3 regions of the Gracilibacillus sp. HCP3S3_G5_2 genome follow, and region 1 is predicted to be linked to each of the others. Evidence: predicted binding sites of a transcription regulator. Region 1 holds the regulator's gene; each other region holds the start of a gene.

Region 1 (6,391 bases):
CTGATGGAATTATTTACATCTGTGCTTGATGGAAGAAATTCTTTTTTAGGAGATGGAGTACAACAGGTGCTAGGACGTGAGCCAATAGATTTTACAGAGTATGTTCAAAAAACAGTCAAAACGGGAGTATGGGGTGAATAATGATCAATATATTGGACCATATCCATGTTCTTCTGATTGTGGTTACGATTATCGGAATTGGGATAAATGCAGGGATATATTTTGCCTTTTCTACATTCATTATGAACGCTTTGTCACAAACATCCCCTGAAAAAGCGATTACTACTATGAAGTTGATAAACATTCATATTCTTAATGTCTGGTTCGGAATAGTTTTTGGGGGATCGAGTTTTCTATGTATTCTACTAGGGATCATTACAATTTTTACATGGAATGGATCAGTTTCGATCATTATATTGATAGGAAGCTTTCTCTTCCTGATAGGAACTATTGCAGTAACAATGTTTTATAATGTACCATTAAACGAAAAATTGGATAAATCCGAAGCAAGTGCGAGTGATGCGAACAAAATATGGGATTACTATCTACAACACTGGACAAAATGGAATCATGTTCGGACAGTGAGTTCCATATGCTCCATGGTATGTTTTCTTTTGGTTTTGATATAGTGGCGTGTTAACAAAGAGCATTCTTGACATGGAGAATGCTCTTGACCACTAAAAATAAAAAAAGATACAAGAGAGATCTCTCGTATCTTTTATTCAACAATCGCGCCCGTTAATGGAGCACCTATTTATCACCATGAAAAAACTATTGCTAATATAAACATAACCAGCCATAAAATCACACCAACCAAAATAAAAACAAGAAATACTTTTAACGCATCAAATACAGAAACTATTGTAAACCATCCACTTAATAGCAATATAGGATAAACAGTTATTAGCATGATTAAAAAATGAACAACACTTTGCTTAGTTAAACTCCAATGGTCTATATTATAAATTACGGTTGTTGCACCAACAAAAAAAGCGATTAAACTTGCAAAAAATGTGCTTTTAGCATCTGAATATTTTTCTTGATAATTAAGTAGTAAAGCGATTCCACTCATAATAATAAAGGGTATCCCACCTCTTAAAAGAGCATTGATAACCAAGACTTTTTTTCACCTCTTTCTCTTTTACTGTTATAGGTTATTCGTGTAATGTTTCCCATTCTTCCATTAATGATTCTAATCTTGCCTTTAAGGAATCATTTTGATTAGTTAGTTCCAATGCTTTTTCATGATCTTGAAAAACATCAGGATCACATAACATTTGGTCAATTTCTTCCATTTCTAACTCGAGTTGGTCAATTTCATCTTCAATTTCCTTAATTCTACGTTCTTTTTTTCGTTGTTCTTTCTTTAATTGCTTTTCTTTTTCATAATTAGATTTGGTATGATCGGATTTCTCTACTGTTTTCGTTTCTACCATTTTAAGTTCAGCAAGCTCTCGCTCTTCTTGTTTTTTCTCTACATAATAATCATAGTCACCTAAATAGAGCGTTGTTTTGTCTGCTTGCATCTCTAGTACATGAGTAGCTATTCTATTAATAAAGTAACGATCGTGGGAAACAAATAATATCGAGCCAGGATAGTCGATCAAGGCAGCTTCTAACACTTCTTTACTATCCAGATCTAAATGGTTGGTTGGCTCGTCTAGTAACAGGAAGTTAGCTTTCTCCATCATTAATTTTGCCAAAGCGAGTCGTGCTTTCTCACCACCACTTAAAGCAGAAACGGTCCGTAAGACATCATCTCCGGTGAAAAGGAAGTTACCTAGAATCGTACGAATGTCCCTTTCATTCATCATCGGATATTCATCCCATAATTCATTCAATACCGTTTTCTTTGGATGTAATTGTGTTTGTTCTTGATCATAATAGCCAATTTGTACATTTGTGCCAAGTTGAATCTCACCTGAAGCAGGATCTAGCTGTCCGATAATCGTTTTTAATAAGGTTGATTTTCCAACACCATTTGGTCCGACCAATGCAATACTATCTCCACGTTCCATGTGCAAGTTAAGGTTGGAAAAAATGAAAGGATCTGTTTCACGATAGCGAAAGGATAGATCATTCATTTTTAATACGTCATTGCCACTTCTACGATCAATCGTAAAAGAGAACTTTGCCGAGTTTTCATCTCCTGCAGGTTTGTCCATGACTTCCATTTTTTCTAATTGCTTTCGTCTGCTTTGGGCACGTTTAGTAGTGGAAGCACGTACAATATTTTTCTGAATAAACTCTTCCATTCTTTTCATTTCATTTTGTTGTTTTTCATACAGCTTAAGGTCGCGCTCATAGTTTGCCGCTTTTTGTTGTAAATAGTCACTATAATTTCCGTGATACTTAGTAGAATGATGCCGAGAGATTTCATAGACAATATTCACGGTTTTATCAAGGAAGTAACGGTCGTGGGATACGATGACGACAGCACCCTGATAATTGTTTAAATAACCTTCTAACCAGGTCAAGGTTTGAATATCCAAATGGTTGGTAGGCTCATCTAGAATGAGAATATCAGGCTTCGTTAATAACAGTTTCCCTAATGCCAGCCTTGTTTTCTGCCCGCCACTTAGTGTAGCGATGGAGGTTGTCCACATGGTTTCAGGAAAATCAAGACCATTTAACACTGCTTTGATGTCCGCTTCATACTGATATCCGCCGGCAAGCTTAAAATTTTCCTGTTTTTGATCATAGCTAGTAAGTAGCTGCTCATAGCGTTCACTATCAGCAATCAAATCAGGATCACCCATTTGTTGCTCCATCTGGCGCAATGTGCTTTCTTCCTTTTGAAAATGCGCAAATATTTTGAGCATCTCTTCCCAAATTGTTTCATTGGAGTCTAGGCCGGAATGTTGGGCAAGGTACCCCAATGATACCTCTTTTGGTTTATGAATTTCCCCTTCATCATAACTAAGTTGATTGGAAATAATATTTAAAAGTGTCGATTTACCAGCACCGTTACGTCCTACAATGGCAATACGGTCGTTACTTTTTATCTCTAGTTTTATATTAGACAAGATCAGTTCTGCACCAAATCTTTTTGTTAAATTGTTTACTTGTAAATAAATCATCTGCTTTTCACCTCTAATATGTTTAGTGTATCGGAAAGCAGATACCACTGCAAGCACGGTTGATTAGGCTTAAGTGAATTATTTCACGACATTTATCCGTTTTTCTGATAGAATAAAAAATAAGTATAAACATTCACAAATCCAAACCGAACAATAGTAAGGGGAATGAATGATAATGAATCAGAATAAGATACCACAAGCTACGGCAAAACGCTTACCATTATATTACCGTTTTTTAAATAATCTTCATATCCAAGGAAAATCACGAGTATCGTCGAAAGAATTAAGTGATGCGATTAAAGTGGATTCTGCTACGATCAGACGAGATTTCTCTTATTTTGGCGCCTTAGGAAAAAAAGGATATGGTTACAATGTCGAATATTTGCTTGGCTTTTTCCGAAAAACATTAGATCAGGATGAAAATACGCCTGTAGCTCTAATTGGTGTTGGTAATTTGGGAACCGCTTTTTTAAATTATAATTTTACTAAAAACAATAATACAAAAATTGAAGTCGCTTTTGATGCAGATAAACGTAAGGTCGGTAAAACGATTGGAAATATTCAGGTACATCACATTGACGATCTAGAGGATAATCTAGAAAATATAACGGTAGCTATTTTAACAGTACCTGTCTCAGAAGCACAGAGTATTACCGACCGTCTGGTGAAAGCAGGGATAAGCGGGATATTAAATTTTACTCCAGCAAGAATTACTGTACCAGAAAATGTACGTGTACATCATATTGACTTAGCAGTAGAATTACAATCACTCGCTTATTTTATGAAGCATTATCCGTTAGAGAATGGAGAAGAATGAAAGACAACCTCAAGGTAGTTCGATCTTATCTTCTGAGTTATAGTTGATTTATAAAGGTCAATGAAGGACAAAAAAGAAGAAAACCCAAGGAAAGAGTCTTTCATAAGAGTGATGAAGGACAAAAAAGAAGAAAAACCCAAGGAAAGAGTCTTTCATAAGAGTGATGAAGGACAAAAAAGAAGAAAACCCAAGGAAAGAGTCTTTCATAAGAGTGATGAAGGACAAAAAAGAAGAAAACCCAAGGAAAGAGTCTTTCATAAGAGTGATGAGGGACAAAAAAGAAGAAAACTCAAGGAAAGAGTCTTTCAAAAGAGCGATGAAGGACAAAAAAGAAGAAAACTCAAGGAAAGAGTCTTTCATAAAAATAGACTCAGCTAACAAAGCTGAGTCTATTTTTTCTTGTCTTCATTTGCTTTTTTAATGCGAAAATGTAAATTTATCAGTCTTACAGCAACGACAAAGTCAATCGTAGCAAATGTAGCTAATAAAATGGTGAAAAAATTAAAAACAGTTTCTTCTGCCGATTGGATTGCGATATAGGTGAATAACGCTCCTAATGCAATGTAAAAAAAGGCAGAACGTAACGGTGAAATACGCATAATACTATTGTCCTCCAATGAGAATCATCATTAATTGCTCCAGTTGTTCCATTTGTTGTTCTATTTCTTCTGGATCGACGGATAATTGACCAATCACAGCGAAAGTATTAATCGACATATGTGCAATTATAGGGACGATGATTCGTTTTGTCTCTACATATAGGAAGGCAAATACCATTCCTATTGCAGTATATGTTAACAGATGCTCGAAATCCATATGGACTGCAGCAAAGATCACTCCTGATAGTAACGCAGCAAAAAAGAAGTTCATTCTTTTATACAGTGATCCGAAAATAGCTTTTCGAAATACCAGTTCCTCCAAAATGGGACCTAATACAGAAATAATGACTATAAAAATAGGTGCTTGCCTAGCAATATTCATTAAATCCATCGTATTTTCTGATCCTGGCGGTATGCCAAGCACAAATGTTTCAATAATAATCGAAACATATTGTGTAATTAAAACTAAAATAAAACCAAGGAATGACCACAATATGATCGCACCTATTTTTTTATCCCTTGACTGAAAGAAATCCTTCATTTCATCGCGTAATAATATCATTGAAATAATGAGTGCCACTGTGAAACTCATCACTGACCATGCTACAGAAAATGCTTCCCGGTTTTCAATGAAAGGTAGAAACGGTAGGGCTAATAAACTGGAAAACTGCATGACAACATACGTTATGATCAAATAAATGTATTTTCTCGGCAAAGTAGAACGACTCCCTTAAATTCTTTTTACTGTCATGATACGTATTTTAACATAAATTTAGAATGAAATTGAAATACTTCGTCTACATCTAAAAAGTATGTGCTTATTTTGCATAAAAAATTTTAAAAAAACGTTATTAAAATACTTGCAAAAAAATATAGATTTCATTATTATAATAATTGTGTTAGCACTCCTCTTGAACGAGTGCTAATAATCAACAAAATAATGAATGAGAAATCCAAGGAGGTAACAAAGATGCTTAAACCATTAGGTGATCGTGTCATTATTGAGCTTGTAGAACAAGAAGAAAAAACAGCGAGTGGAATTGTTCTTCCAGATTCTGCGAAAGAAAAACCACAGGAAGGTAAGGTTGTAGCTGTTGGCTCTGGTCGTGTAACAGATAATGGAGAAAAAGTTGCACTTGAAGTTGAAGAAGGTAGCACCATTATTTTCTCTAAGTTTGCAGGTACAGAAGTAAAATATGAAGGCAAAGAATACTTAATTCTTCGTGAAAGTGACATTCTAGCAGTTGTAGGCTAAGTTGAACGAAGAGTATGAACGATAAATAAACATAACATTTTCCAAATTCTAAGGAGGTTTTTTTACAATGGCTAAAGAATTAAAATTTAGTGAAGATGCACGTCGCGCAATGTTACGTGGGGTTGATACACTTGCAAATGCAGTAAAAGTAACATTAGGACCAAAAGGTCGTAACGTTGTTTTAGATAAAAAATTCGGTTCACCACTTATTACAAATGATGGTGTAACAATCGCGAAAGAAATCGAATTAGAAGATAAATTCGAAAACATGGGTGCACAATTAGTATCTGAAGTGGCATCTCAAACAAATGATGTAGCTGGCGACGGTACTACTACTGCAACTGTTCTTGCACAGGCAATGATCCAAGAAGGATTGAAAAACGTTGCATCTGGTGCAAATCCAGTAGGTGTACGCCGCGGTATCGAAAAAGCGGTAGAAGTAGCTACAGAAGAACTACGTAAAATCTCTAACCCAATTGAAAGCAAGGATTCCATTGCACAAGTTGCAGCTATCTCTGCTGCTGATGAAGAAGTAGGTAAGCTTATTGCTGAAGCAATGGAACGCGTTGGTAACGACGGTGTTATCACTATTGAAGAATCTAAAGGCTTCTCAACAGAACTAGAAGTGGTAGAAGGTATG
Region 2 (6,391 bases), on a different contig from region 1:
CGGTTCATATTCATACGTGCTCTTTACACCACCAGATTCTTCTGCAAGATCTGTTAATGGTAAAAGTTTTTTCGATGTTACCTTTTGTGAAATCGCACTAATGAAATGATTATAGAAGATCACTAATTCATCTATTTCTCCATCAATAAAAAGTTGTACCGTTTCAGACGTTAAATCTTTGATATCCGCAAAGTTAGGTTGATCTGAAAGACCTGTGATTTCCTTAAGAATTGGAATATCACGTTTCCTAAAAAAGTCACGACCCATTCGTCCTACTGCGATCACGGCATATTCATCTTTTGATTGATGCTTCTCCTGAATGGTACGATATACTTCACGAAGGATTCCACTGTTAAAAGCTCCTGCAAGACCACGGTCAGCTGTGATGACAAAATAGGCAGTCTTTTTTACTTCACGAGTCTGTAGCATAGGGTGTTCTGCATCCTGACCACTACCAGCAATACTGTTAACAACTTCTTTGATCTTATTGCTGTATGGATCAAAAGCTTTAGCAAATTCCTCTGCTTTGCTTAGCTTTGAAGCAGATACCATATGCATTGCTTTGGTGATCTGTTTTGTCTTTTGTGTGGAATTAATTCGCGTTTTGATATCTCTAAGAGATGCCACGTTGTTTCACCGCCCTTTCCTAAAAGGTTGACGCATATACTTGCGAAAGTCATCGGACACTTTCGCTTTTCTATCATTATTCAGATACGACGAATGTTTTCTTGAATTCTTCAATTGCTCCGCTCATGTCACCTTCGTCTGCTAAAGCTCCTGTTTCTTTGATTGTTGAAAGTAGCTCAGGCTTATTGTTGTCTAACCATGCCAAGAACTCTTCTTCAAAGCGTGTGATATCTTCAACAGGAATGTCATCTAGGAAACCTTTTGTTAAGGCATAGATAATCATAACTTGTTTTTCTACCACTAATGGCTTATGCAGGCCTTGTTTTAGTACTTCTACTGTACGTGCACCACGATTTAACTTCGCTTGTGTTGCTTTATCCAAATCAGAACCGAACTGAGCGAATGATTCCAATTCACGGAAAGAAGCTAAGTCTAGACGTAACGTACCAGCAACTTTCTTCATCGCTTTGATCTGTGCGGAACCACCTACACGTGATACCGATAGACCAGGGTTGATCGCTGGACGTACACCTGAGAAGAATAAATCAGATTGTAAGAAAATTTGTCCATCTGTAATCGAAATGACGTTTGTCGGAATATAAGCGGAGATATCCCCTGCTTGTGTTTCAACAAATGGAAGTGCTGTTAATGAACCTCCACCTTTTGCATCACTAAGTTTTGCTGCACGCTCTAGTAAACGAGAGTGTAAGTAGAATACATCCCCAGGGAATGCTTCACGTCCTGGTGGACGACGTAATAGTAGTGACAGCTCACGATAAGCGTTCGCTTGTTTCGTTAAGTCATCATATACAACCAATACGTGCTTGCCATTGTACATGAACTCTTCACCCATGGATACCCCTGCATATGGTGCAAGGTATTGAAGTGGCGCAGGTTCACTAGCACCAGCAGATACTACGATCGTATAGTCAAGCGCTCCATGTTTACGAAGTACTTCTACTGTTCCACGTACAGTCGAGTCTTTTTGACCGATTGCAACATAGATACAGATCATATCTTCATCTTTTTGATTCAATATGGTATCAATTGCTACTGTTGTCTTACCTGTCTGACGGTCCCCGATAATTAACTCACGTTGACCACGACCGATCGGTACTAATGCATCAATCGCTTTGATACCAGTTTGTAATGGCTCATCAACTGATTTACGATCCATTACACCAGGTGCCGGAGATTCGATTGGGCGTGCTTTAGAAGTTTCCACAGGGCCTTTACCATCCACTGGTTGTCCTAGCGGGTTTACGACACGACCAATAAGTTCCTCCCCTACTGGCACTTCCATAATACGACCTGTACGACGAACCTCGTCACCTTCACGAATTCCGGTATAAGGTCCAAGGATTACGATCCCGACATTTGATTCTTCTAAGTTTTGTGCCATACCCATGACACCATTTGAAAATTCAACAAGCTCACCAGACATGACGTTATCAAGACCATGTGCACGTGCGATACCGTCACCAATTTCAATAACTGTACCAACATCGCTCACTTCGATGTCTGAATCATAGCTTTCAATTTGCTGTTTAATCAGCGCACTGATTTCTTCAGCTTTAATGCTCATGCCATTTCACCCCTATCGTCCTTAATTTGCTCTTGCAATTTGTCGTTCAAGACGATCCAATTTCCCTTTGATAGAGCCGTCAAATACTGTGTTGCCAACTCTAATCTTGACACCACCGATAACGGATGGATCAATCTCGTTATTTATCTTTAATGATTTTGCATTTAATTTCTGTGTAAACACATTCTCAATTTCCTGTTTTTCTGCATCTGATAATGCGCGAACCGAATAAACAGTTGCCTCTTTAACGCCTTTTGCTTCATTCGCAAAAGTGATAAAGTGATCGACAACATCCGGAACAATTGCTTCATTATGACGATCTACAAGTAACGAAAGTGTATGTAATACATCCTTCGAAAAGCCTGCAAATGCTTCATTCAGTAGCTGCTTTTTCTTTTCTGTTTCTACTTTTGGATGCTGTAAGAATGGAAGAAATGCTTTATTAGTTTGAAAAACTTCTTTGACAGTTGCCAGTTCTGTTTCTAGGAAATCAATTGTTTCTTTTTCCTGACCGATTTGAAAAAGAGCTTCTGCATAACGTTTTGCTACATTCGTTTTACTCATTGCTCTTCTCCTACCTCTTTAATGTACTCACTGATCAACTGTTCTTGATCTTCAGCACTGATTTCTTTTTCAATCACTTTAGTAGCAATTTGTACAGACAATGTTGCCACTTGTGCCTGAAGTGCCTCGACTGCTTTTTCTTTTTCGCGTGCGATATCTTCTTCTGCAGACTTCTTCAAACGAGCTGCTGCCTCGTTCGCTGCATCGATAATCGCTTTTTCTTGCTGACCGGCAGCTTTTTTCGCATCTTCGATAATTTGGTGTGCTTCCTGACGCGTCGCCTTTAATTGTTCATTTGCTTCACGTGCTGCTTTTTCAGCTTCTGCCCGGTTCTTTTCAGCTGTGTCAATTTCATTTGCAATATAGTTTTCGCGCTCTTCCATCTTGTTCATTAATGGACCCCACGCAAATTTTTTCAATAATGCTAGTAAAGCGAGGAAACTGATAATAGCAAATGCCATATCTCCACCTTGCAAACCGCCAATTGAAGCTTGAATGGTCACTCCACCTGCTAAAAGTTGCACAGTGTTCACTCCTTCCCACGATTAGTCATCTATTTCACTTTTACATTACATTCTTTATTTATATAAAACTCTTAATTACACCATTAAACGGTGCTTTTTGCTTTTCTTGTCTAGCTATAAGCGCCAGCAACTAGTAAACTTCCCTCACCTCCGTACGATAAGTCAACATCGACTCAGTCTTCGTCGTGTTTCCTTTATCTCCTTCCGGTTCAGTCCAGTTTAATACGTTGCTGAACAGGCCCTCTTCGCTTTTCTTGTCTAGCTATAAGCGCCAGCAACTAGCAAACTTCGCTTTTCTTTTTACAAAGTAATGGCGAAGGTTGTCTTGGACGAACTTCGCCATTCTATCAACATTAAATATGATTACATTACCATAAAGGCAATAACTACGGCGAAAATTGGAATCGCCTCTACTAACGCTACCCCGATAAACATTGTTGTTTGAAGTGCACCTCTTAATTCTGGTTGACGTGCAATCCCTTCTACTGTACGACTTACGATCATACCGTTACCTAAACCAGCACCAAGTGCCGCTAAACCAATTGCAATTGCAGCTGCTAAAGCTCCCATTGTATTTCCTCCTTTAAAATGTATAAATCATTACTATTTTAATATTTTAATGGTCTGAACTCACTTTATGAGACATATAAACCATTGTTAACATTGTGAAAATAAATGCTTGGATAGCACCTATGAATAAACTGAATCCTTGCCATGCCATCATCGGAATGATGGAAATAAATGTAAATGGTATAGCCACGAAGGCCATTTTGGTAATAAGTGATAATAAAATTTCTCCCGCAAAGATATTACCGAAGAGACGTAGACCCAATGTTAAGGTGTTCGTAAATTCTTCAATAATCTTAAATGGTAGTAAAAATGGTACAGGACGCACATAATCTTTTGTATACTCCTTGAACCCTTTTACTTTCACTCCATAATAATGAGTTAAAATGATGACCAACGCTGATAATGATAAGGTGAGCGTTGCATCTGAAGTAGGTGATTTCCACCATAGCGTATGACCCCATACACCCATAGTAATAACACCAAGAATGTTACTAATAAAGATATATACTAGTAACGTTAAACCAAGTGGTAAAAATACTTTACCTGTTTTCCAATCCATCGTATCCCCGATAATACCTTTGACAAAATCTACAATCCACTCCATAAAGTTTTGAAAACCAGTTGGCTTCATTTTGAGGTTTCTCGCTGCTAGTGTACAGATGATAAATACAATGACAGAAGAAACAAAAGTCATTAATGTAGTGGAAAGGTTAAAATCTAGCCATGGAATACCAAATAGATCTTCCAACATCGGTGATTCGTGATCCAATTCCTTCACCTCACTTCCTTTTGCTCGTCTAGTTTTCTAAAAAATGCAAAATCTATCATAATAACAACATAAGTTGTCATTAATCCCAAAATAACAGACATTAAATGGAAATATTCTTCAAAGCGCATTGCGATGAGTACCGCTAATGCTGCAGTAGCTAAGCGGGTAAACGTACCAATTCCCCCTGGTCGACCACCATCCGAAATTGCCTTTCCAAAACGGTCGATCTTACGTTGCATTACCCATAAATTATAAAAGCTTAATGCTGTTCCTAGGAGAAGTCCGAGGAATACTCTTGGAAAAGGTGTAAAACCCCAGCCAAGAACAAAAAGTGCAAGGAGATAGAACATCCATTTACGCTGACGGGTTATCATATTTTTGTATTGATTCATAGTTACTCGTCTCCCGTTAAATCTCGTACGTAATGAATGGTTCCGTATAAACCGGCTCCTAGACCAAAAAGTAATCCGATCACTAAAAAAAGTGGTGATGTGGAGAGATACTTGTCCACACTTCTGCCGATAAACAAGCCAATTAATGGCGCACCGACAATTTGTGACAAGACAGCACTATAAACTGCTAATCCATGGTAAGGGCTCTTTTTCGGTGGTGACATTTACTCACTCCTAATATACAAAACCTATTACATATGTATAGATAAGAAAAACGGATAGATACGATTGCCATTTTCCTTTTTCGTGATATTTGTCACACTGTAACCCTTATCATCCACACTAAATTAGCATACAATAGGGGTTCTTTATTGTCAATCGATTTCACAGACAAAAAACAAAAATAAACAGACAAATTTCCACACTTTTTGAGAGACTCCTTTTCCTGCTAGCCATCATGTGGAAAACAACACTTTTCGAAAAAAATGTGACAATTACTTCGTGTCGCGAAATAAAAGGTGTGAAGCAGGTTAGAGAGAGATCTTTATCTCTTTCACCCACTCCACAGGAGCTTCAACCAACCCCACCATCTAAAATTGTTTGATACTGATAGATCTGGCCGTTGCTTGTTTGAATAGTTATGTTGGCGATGTAATGCCCTTCGAGAAGTTGTTGTTGTTCAATTTCTCCTTCAATAACACCTGGTTGTAATGCTGTTCGTTCTTCCAACGTAGTGACAAATGCAAATGTGTTGGCATCGTATAGGTCAATAGTTAGTTTTTCTGCTGCTTCTACTAAATATAATTGATAATGATAAGAATCTTCTAGTGGTGTTATCGTTAATTCAAGGCCCATCGCTTTCGGTATCTCATTTTCTTCTGTTAAAAACATGTACGGAATAGGGGTATCGTTCAAAAAAAGGTATCCTTGTTTCATCCCTTCCTCGAGTTGACCTGTCCTAATCGTTGCTTTTACCTCAACTTCTTTCTTCTCACCTGGTTGTAGAGTGAAGCTTTTTGGCAACTGAAAACGAATGTCCTGATCTTGCTCTGGTAACGTAAAAGCATATTGCTTGGTTTGATCAGAGATATTTTCTACAGTAAGCTTGCTTGTTTTTTGTTCACTATGACCAGTTATCTTACCAAATTGCAGGAGCGATTGATGGATTAAGGTATCGGTTTCGAGTGCTTTTTTCGGGTTGATTTTCCCTGCTCCTTGTTCAATCGGCTGAAAGTTATGAAAAGGTTCAGCTGTAGTCAAAATTGCCGCCTTCAATTGAGCCGGTGTCCAATCCGGATGAGCTTCTTTCAACAAAGCTAGTACACCTGCGACATGAGGTGCTGCCATACTTGTTCCATTT
Region 3 (6,391 bases), on a different contig from region 1:
TTTGGATCCATCTCTTGTTGTAGCTATAACGTCTAATGATGGTACTTCATACTTTTTCCCCTCATTATTCACTTCGAATATATCATTTTGAAAAGTCCATGAGTCAACTATTTTATCTCCCATATATTTTGAGTATAATTCAAAAACATAGTAAGTAGAACGTAATACAAGCCCATCCTCATGGGTGAAAACAGCACCACGAGTGTTCACAATAGGTGCGAAATTCGCCATTCCAACAATATCACTATGTTTTAAACAAATATTCAGGAAACATGCATTAAAAACAGCGTCTGCCATTGTATAGGTAGAATTAATATCATTGCGATCTCTTGCTGAAATAATGTTATCTGCCATCCAATCCCCTCTATGGACATTTGGATGGTGCCAACCCCGCAAGTTCCATTCGTCAAAAGCAATCTTTATTTTGTCTAGATAGCCAAGTGATCCTAGTATATATTTTGTTTTTAAGATTTGCTCTTCTATCTCTAACGTATGGATCATACAAGTTTCATAGGAGGAAGGATTGTCTACTTCATGGAGACGATCCCAATAACCATGTATCGAAATCCAATCTAAAAAGTCTCCTGCTTCCTTTAAAAGGTTAATATTCCAATTCAAATCAGAAATGCTGGCCGCGAGTAGCTCGATGGAAGGATCTACCCGTTTCATCATTTTAGCAGATTCTAATACGAATCGGCCCCATTCTTTTTGGTCTTTTGCCCCAATTTCCCAATTACCATAGTTTTCATTACCGATACTCCAATATTTTACATTAAATGGCTCTTCATGACCGTTTTCTTGTCTCATTTTTGCATACTTTCCTTCATTTTTAAGGTTGCAATATTCCACCCAATTACTCATCTCTTCAGCTGTACCAGTCCCTGCATTTGTACAAATATATGGTTCTGCTTCTATCGAATGGCAGAAGGTAACAAATTCGTCAGTTCCGAATAGATTTGGCTCTTCAACTCTCCAGGCTTTATCAAAAAAAGGCTTTCGTTCTCCCACACCATCCTCCCAGTGATAATTAGAAACAAAACAACCACCTGGCCATCTGACAATAGGTGTTCCAATATTTTTTAATGCTTCGCGTACGTCGTTACGAAATCCGTGTTCGTCTGCGAAAGGGGATTCAGGATCGTAAATTCCTCCATAAATTTGCCGGTGAAAATGTTCCATAAAATGACCATAAATCAGGGAGCTACTACTACGTAATACACGCCTTGCATTCACTTCAACCTTTGTTTCTTTTCCCATCGTTTCCACCTCATTTTCCCATTAATTTTAAATCTGAAAAGCAGTGTATAGTTTTACTATACATGGTTAATTCCTTTTTATAAACCGCTTACAATAAGTTCTTGCTTCTCATTTTTAAAAATTTCGAGTATGAATGTGAAATGTATCACAATAAAATTATAGAGGAGCTGATATGATAAATATAATAAATGAAGGAGAGGATGGACGAATATGAAAAATGTTGAAAAGTTTCAACTACCCTTACAAACACTTAGTCTTGTAGTTGGTTTTATGGTGTGGGTGTTACTTTCATCCTTAATGAGTTTTATTAAACAAGATATTAGTTTAACTGCAGGACAAATCTCCTTTGTTACAGCAGTACCTGTAATTTTGGGTTCTATTCTGCGGATTCCATTGGGTTTTTATACTAATCGCTTTGGAGCACGTGGTTTGTTCGTTTTAAGTTTACTCTTTTTGATTGTTCCAGTTGGTTATTTGGGCATGGCCAATAGCTTTACCGATTTAATTATTTCAGGACTATTCTTAGGTATAGGTGGAGCAATATTCTCTATTGGCGTCACCTCCTTACCCAAATATTATCCGAAAGAAAAACATGGATTCGTCAATGGGATTTATGGTGTGGGTAACATCGGGACCGCTATCACCTCATTTGGTTCACCGATTATTGCAGGAATGGTAGGCTGGCGAATAGCGGTATTTACATTTATTATTCCTTTATTACTGTTTGCAATCTTAAATTTCTTTTTAGGTGACCGTAAGGAAACAAAAGTACAAACATCGTTAAAGCAACAAGTGTTGGGTGTCTATAAAAATAACAAATTATGGTTTTTAAGCTTTTTTTACTTTTTAACTTTTGGTTCCTTTGTTGCTTTAACTGTATATTTACCTAATTTTTTAGTGTCGGAATTTCAGCTTTCGGAAGTGGATGCTGGTTTACGGACAGCAGGTTTTATTGTGGTATGTACAATACTTAGACCTGTTGGTGGATGGTTAGGAGATAGACTTAATCCATTCAAAGTATTAATGTTCGTTTTTACCGGCTTAACGATTTCCGGCATATTGCTATCTTTTTCACCTACAATTATGTTATATACTGTTGGTAGTTTATCTGTAGCGTTGTTTGCCGGTATTGGCAATGGTACAATCTTTAAATTAGTTCCATTATATTTCACTAAACAGGCAGGGATTGTAAATGGTATTGTTGCTGCAATGGGAGGATTGGGTGGATTCTTTCCACCGCTCATTCTGACTTTTGTGTATGATATCAATGGCCACTATGCGATAGGGTTTATGGCACTGTCGCAATTGGCATTAGCCAGTTTAATAATCATCATCTGGATGTATTATACCGATAAGTTGAATCTCTCCAATTATATTGTAAATAATGCAGGGCAGGGTATTTTAGTAACAGATGAAAATGGCAAGATTACCAAAATAAATCATGCCTTTGAACGAATCACTGGTTATCAGGAAGAAGAGGTTATCGGTCACAATCCAAATATTTTAAACTCTGGAAAACAAGATGCAAATTTTTATATGGAAATGTGGAACCAACTAAAAGAAAAAGGAATTTGGCAAGGCAAAATCACTAATAAACGTAAAAATGGAGAGTTTTACACGCAATGGCTATCTATAAGTGTGTTACAGGATTCAGGAGGAAATATTACTAATTATGTAGGGGTATTTAGCGAAATGTATGACTAGTCTTTATTTAAATTTAAACAACCCTTTATTGACGTAAGTACCTTCAGGTTATTCTTCCGAGTTAGCTTTGCTAATCACATTATTTTCTCTCTTTTTGTTAAGTTTTTTACTTATCATTTATAATATGGAAGAGGGGGAATAATGATGATCGCTGCAATGTATAAGCGTAGAGAGAAATTAGCCGTAATTTTGTTAAGCTTTGTGTTGGTAGTTATTGCGATATTTTTGGTCTTTGACACGCCAACAACAGCAGATGAGTGGGTCGATGTAAGCTTTTTACTATTTCCTAGTATCTTTTTGCTTCTAATTGTTTTTATAAGCAGAAATAAATATCAGAAAGTAAAAGGTATCGATATTCCTTTGTCTAATGCTACTATAGAAGAAATTGATCATTTTGTCGTAAAAAAAGATGCAACATTTATTTCACAATTATTGGTTTTTGAAAAAACTGGAGCCTTTATGGGACTATATAAACTCAGTTCTTTAACTTGGTGGCAGTATCCATTCGTTTTTTTTAACGTTATCTCGTTTTTACCAATCCAAGTTCATTATTTTTCTAATCAAGGTGATAAAATATTTTCGTTTAAGAAAAGAGGAATAGCGAAAACAGTCCTAGATGTCTATGATTCTGATGATAATTATATTGGGCAATACGAACAGGAAGACTTTAAGAGTTTGGTTAAGATAAAAGGTAAACTATTGGATCGTCATGGTCTACCAATATTATCTGTCAAAACGAATGGAGCATATGGCGATTTTGATATCCGTGATGAACAGGGTCATCGTTGGGCATACTTTTACAATGGAAGATTTCCGTTCGAGTACACAACGATTTTTAAAGATATCGATAACGATATTGTGCAAGTTTCAAGTGATATTGATCGCGAAAAAAAGATCTTACTACTAGCGATGATTGGGTATATGTTTTCGACACGTAATAGTAGGTAAGCTAATACTACATAATTAAAGAAGCAGGGATAGAACGAAATAGGGGAAGGAGGATCCGAACAAGCCGAAGCGCTGAGAGCTTTCAGATATTAGTGTTCGGATTTTTCCTTCTGGACAACTCTTTTGCCACACCCTCATTTATCATGCCTTCTATAATAGCTATTTGATTATTCCTCTATTGTCAATTTTAATCTATTAAATAGCTTTTCAATTTTTGCATATCTTGAATGAGAATGTGTTTTCGATTATAAGACATTACTCCTATTTTCTTCAAATAGTTAAATACCCTGTTTACTGTTTCCCGAGATACACCGATCATATTTGCAAATTCTGCGTTCGTAATTGGTAATGTTAGGGAAATGATGTTATCTCTTCTCTTAACCCCTAGTTCATTAGCAAAACGTACAAGTATTAATACTACTCGGTGAAACACATCCTGAGTCTGCATAAACTGTAGCTGTTCTTGTACTTTCCACAACTTCTCCTCCAATACTTGCATCGTTTGTATAGCGATACCTGGTTTTTCTAATAACAACAGTTTAAACTCTCTAAGTGGTACCGATAGAAGACGAACATCTGTTAGTGTCAGAGCTGATGTAGGGTAGGGTGTTTTCTCAAAAAAGCCGGAATGAGGGAACATGTCATGTGTGTGTAGTATATTCGTGATCAGTTCCTGACCTGTAGAATTAACTTTATACACCTTAATAAAACCGGACAGAATGAAATAAACGGTATGTCTAGGTTCCCCCTGGTGGAACAAGATTTTACCTTGATTATATGTTCGTTCGATCGATATTTCTCGTAAACGATCTAGTTCATCTTCGGTCAATTGTTGAAATAATGGAAATTGCTTAAAGTTTGCTTTTACTTGTAACATCCATACTCCCACCTTCGTCGCTTTAGTTTCGTTGTAATCTGAACAGTTAGTTACTTTTAGCCTACCAAAAGTCGTTTCAAATGATAATGAGGGAATACCCTAAATTTATCTAAGGAGTTTCATGAATACATGAGAGACCATCGTTAAAGTGCTATCCACAACATACATCTATCTTCCGCAATCTTACACTTACCTGCTTCTTTTCTTTATTACTCAACACAGGGTAATTCCACAAGTTTATAGGTTTTTCCCTAATGTTCATTTCTTCACATTTGATTCATAATAAAAATAACGATTGATCAAACTACTGTAGAGATCTCGAGTAAAAGGAGTGAATACCATTATGAAACATAGATTGAAATATTTGAAGCCAATCGAACGTTATTCTGGTAATTGGTCATTATTAGAGGAAAAAAATCGAGAATGGGAAAATATGTATCGTAATCGCTGGTCACATGACAAGGTCGTGAGGACGACTCATGGTGTTAACTGTACAGGTTCATGTAGTTGGAAGGTTTTTGTCAAGAACGGCATTATTACTTGGGAAAATCAACAGATTGATTATCCGTCATGTGGCCCGGATATGCCAGAATTTGAACCACGAGGATGTCCGAGAGGTGCTTCATTTTCTTGGTATGAATATAGTCCGTTACGAGTGAAATATCCGTATGTTAGAGGTACATTATGGCGTTTATGGCGTGAAGCTTTGGCTGATCATAAAGATCCTGTAGAGGCTTGGGCAAGTATTGTGGAGGATAATGAGAAAGCTAAAATCTATAAATCTGCTCGTGGTAAAGGTGGCCATATTCGGGCTAATTGGAAAGATGTACTACAGATCATTTCAGCTCAACTCATTTATACCATTAAAAAGTATGGACCGGACCGTATTGCTGGTTTTACGCCAATTCCGGCAATGTCGATGATAAGTTATGCTTCCGGTGCTCGATTTATTAATTTGTTAGGTGGAGAAATGCTAAGTTTTTATGATTGGTATGCTGATTTGCCCCCATCTTCACCGCAAATTTGGGGTGAACAAACGGATGTACCAGAATCGTCTGATTGGTATAACGCTCAGTACCTCATTATGTGGGGTTCGAATGTACCACTTACTCGGACACCAGATGCTCACTTTATGACAGAGGTCCGATACAAGGGGGCCAAAGTGGTTTCCATCGCACCTGATTACGCAGAGAATGTTAAATTTGCTGATAACTGGTTAGCACCAAACCCAGGAACGGATGCAGCAGTTGCACAAGCAATGACGCACGTTATCTTAGATGAATTCTATGAAAAACGGAAAGAACCATTGTTTATCGACTACGCTAAACAATATACTGATTTGCCTTTTTTAATCATGCTAGATAAAGAAGGTGAGCAATTAAAAGCAGGTCGTTTCTTACGAGCTAGTGATATAGGCCAGGGAACAGAACATTCCGAGTGGAAACCTGTTATTTACGATGAAGCAGCTGGAGAAATAGTAGTCCCCAATGGAACAATGGGTCAACGGTGGGAAGAAGGAGAGCAATGGAATCTTTCTTTGGAAAAAGAAGATGGAACATATATAAGGCCAGCATTATCTATGGTATCTAAAGATTCGGAATGGAA

Evidence for each region. Region 1 encodes Rex, which represses fermentation and respiration genes when NADH is low (regulators of the CRP and FNR family bind a similar motif). Its sites were predicted from a motif close to TTGTGAAATATTTCACAA; they were not measured.
Region 2: the regulator Rex is predicted to act here: its motif matches at 5,336-5,353, upstream of ACTNEP_RS09975 (AtpZ/AtpI family protein).
Region 3: the regulator Rex is predicted to act here: its motif matches at 1,391-1,408, upstream of ACTNEP_RS00525 (nitrate/nitrite transporter).

The regions. Positions count from the first base shown of each region.
Region 1 is NZ_JBQHXU010000015.1:6,214-12,604, forward strand. It holds gene ACTNEP_RS18065 (NAD(P)H-binding protein) at 1-141, shown strand, start outside; gene ACTNEP_RS18070 (anthrone oxygenase family protein) at 141-629, shown strand; gene ACTNEP_RS18075 (DUF3021 family protein) at 758-1,117, opposite strand; gene ACTNEP_RS18080 (ABC-F family ATP-binding cassette domain-containing protein) at 1,155-3,080, opposite strand; gene ACTNEP_RS18085 (redox-sensing transcriptional repressor Rex) at 3,250-3,897, shown strand; gene ACTNEP_RS18090 (hypothetical protein) at 3,958-4,275, shown strand; gene ACTNEP_RS18095 (YdiK family protein) at 4,287-4,496, opposite strand; gene ACTNEP_RS18100 (lysostaphin resistance A-like protein) at 4,501-5,211, opposite strand; gene groES (co-chaperone GroES) at 5,467-5,751, shown strand; gene groL (chaperonin GroEL) at 5,819-6,391, shown strand, end outside.
Region 2 is NZ_JBQHXU010000005.1:248,201-254,591, forward strand. It holds gene atpG (ATP synthase F1 subunit gamma) at 1-627, opposite strand, end outside; gene atpA (F0F1 ATP synthase subunit alpha) at 704-2,212, opposite strand; gene ACTNEP_RS09950 (F0F1 ATP synthase subunit delta) at 2,234-2,776, opposite strand; gene atpF (F0F1 ATP synthase subunit B) at 2,773-3,300, opposite strand; gene atpE (F0F1 ATP synthase subunit C) at 3,664-3,870, opposite strand; gene atpB (F0F1 ATP synthase subunit A) at 3,917-4,639, opposite strand; gene ACTNEP_RS09970 (ATP synthase subunit I) at 4,645-5,031, opposite strand; gene ACTNEP_RS09975 (AtpZ/AtpI family protein) at 5,034-5,255, opposite strand; gene ACTNEP_RS09980 (S8 family serine peptidase) at 5,605-6,391, opposite strand, start outside.
Region 3 is NZ_JBQHXU010000001.1:105,332-111,722, reverse strand. It holds gene ACTNEP_RS00530 (alpha-L-arabinofuranosidase C-terminal domain-containing protein) at 1-1,257, opposite strand, end outside; gene ACTNEP_RS00525 (nitrate/nitrite transporter) at 1,468-2,961, shown strand; gene ACTNEP_RS00520 (hypothetical protein) at 3,106-3,909, shown strand; gene ACTNEP_RS00515 (Crp/Fnr family transcriptional regulator) at 4,097-4,786, opposite strand; gene ACTNEP_RS00510 (nitrate reductase subunit alpha) at 5,130-6,391, shown strand, end outside.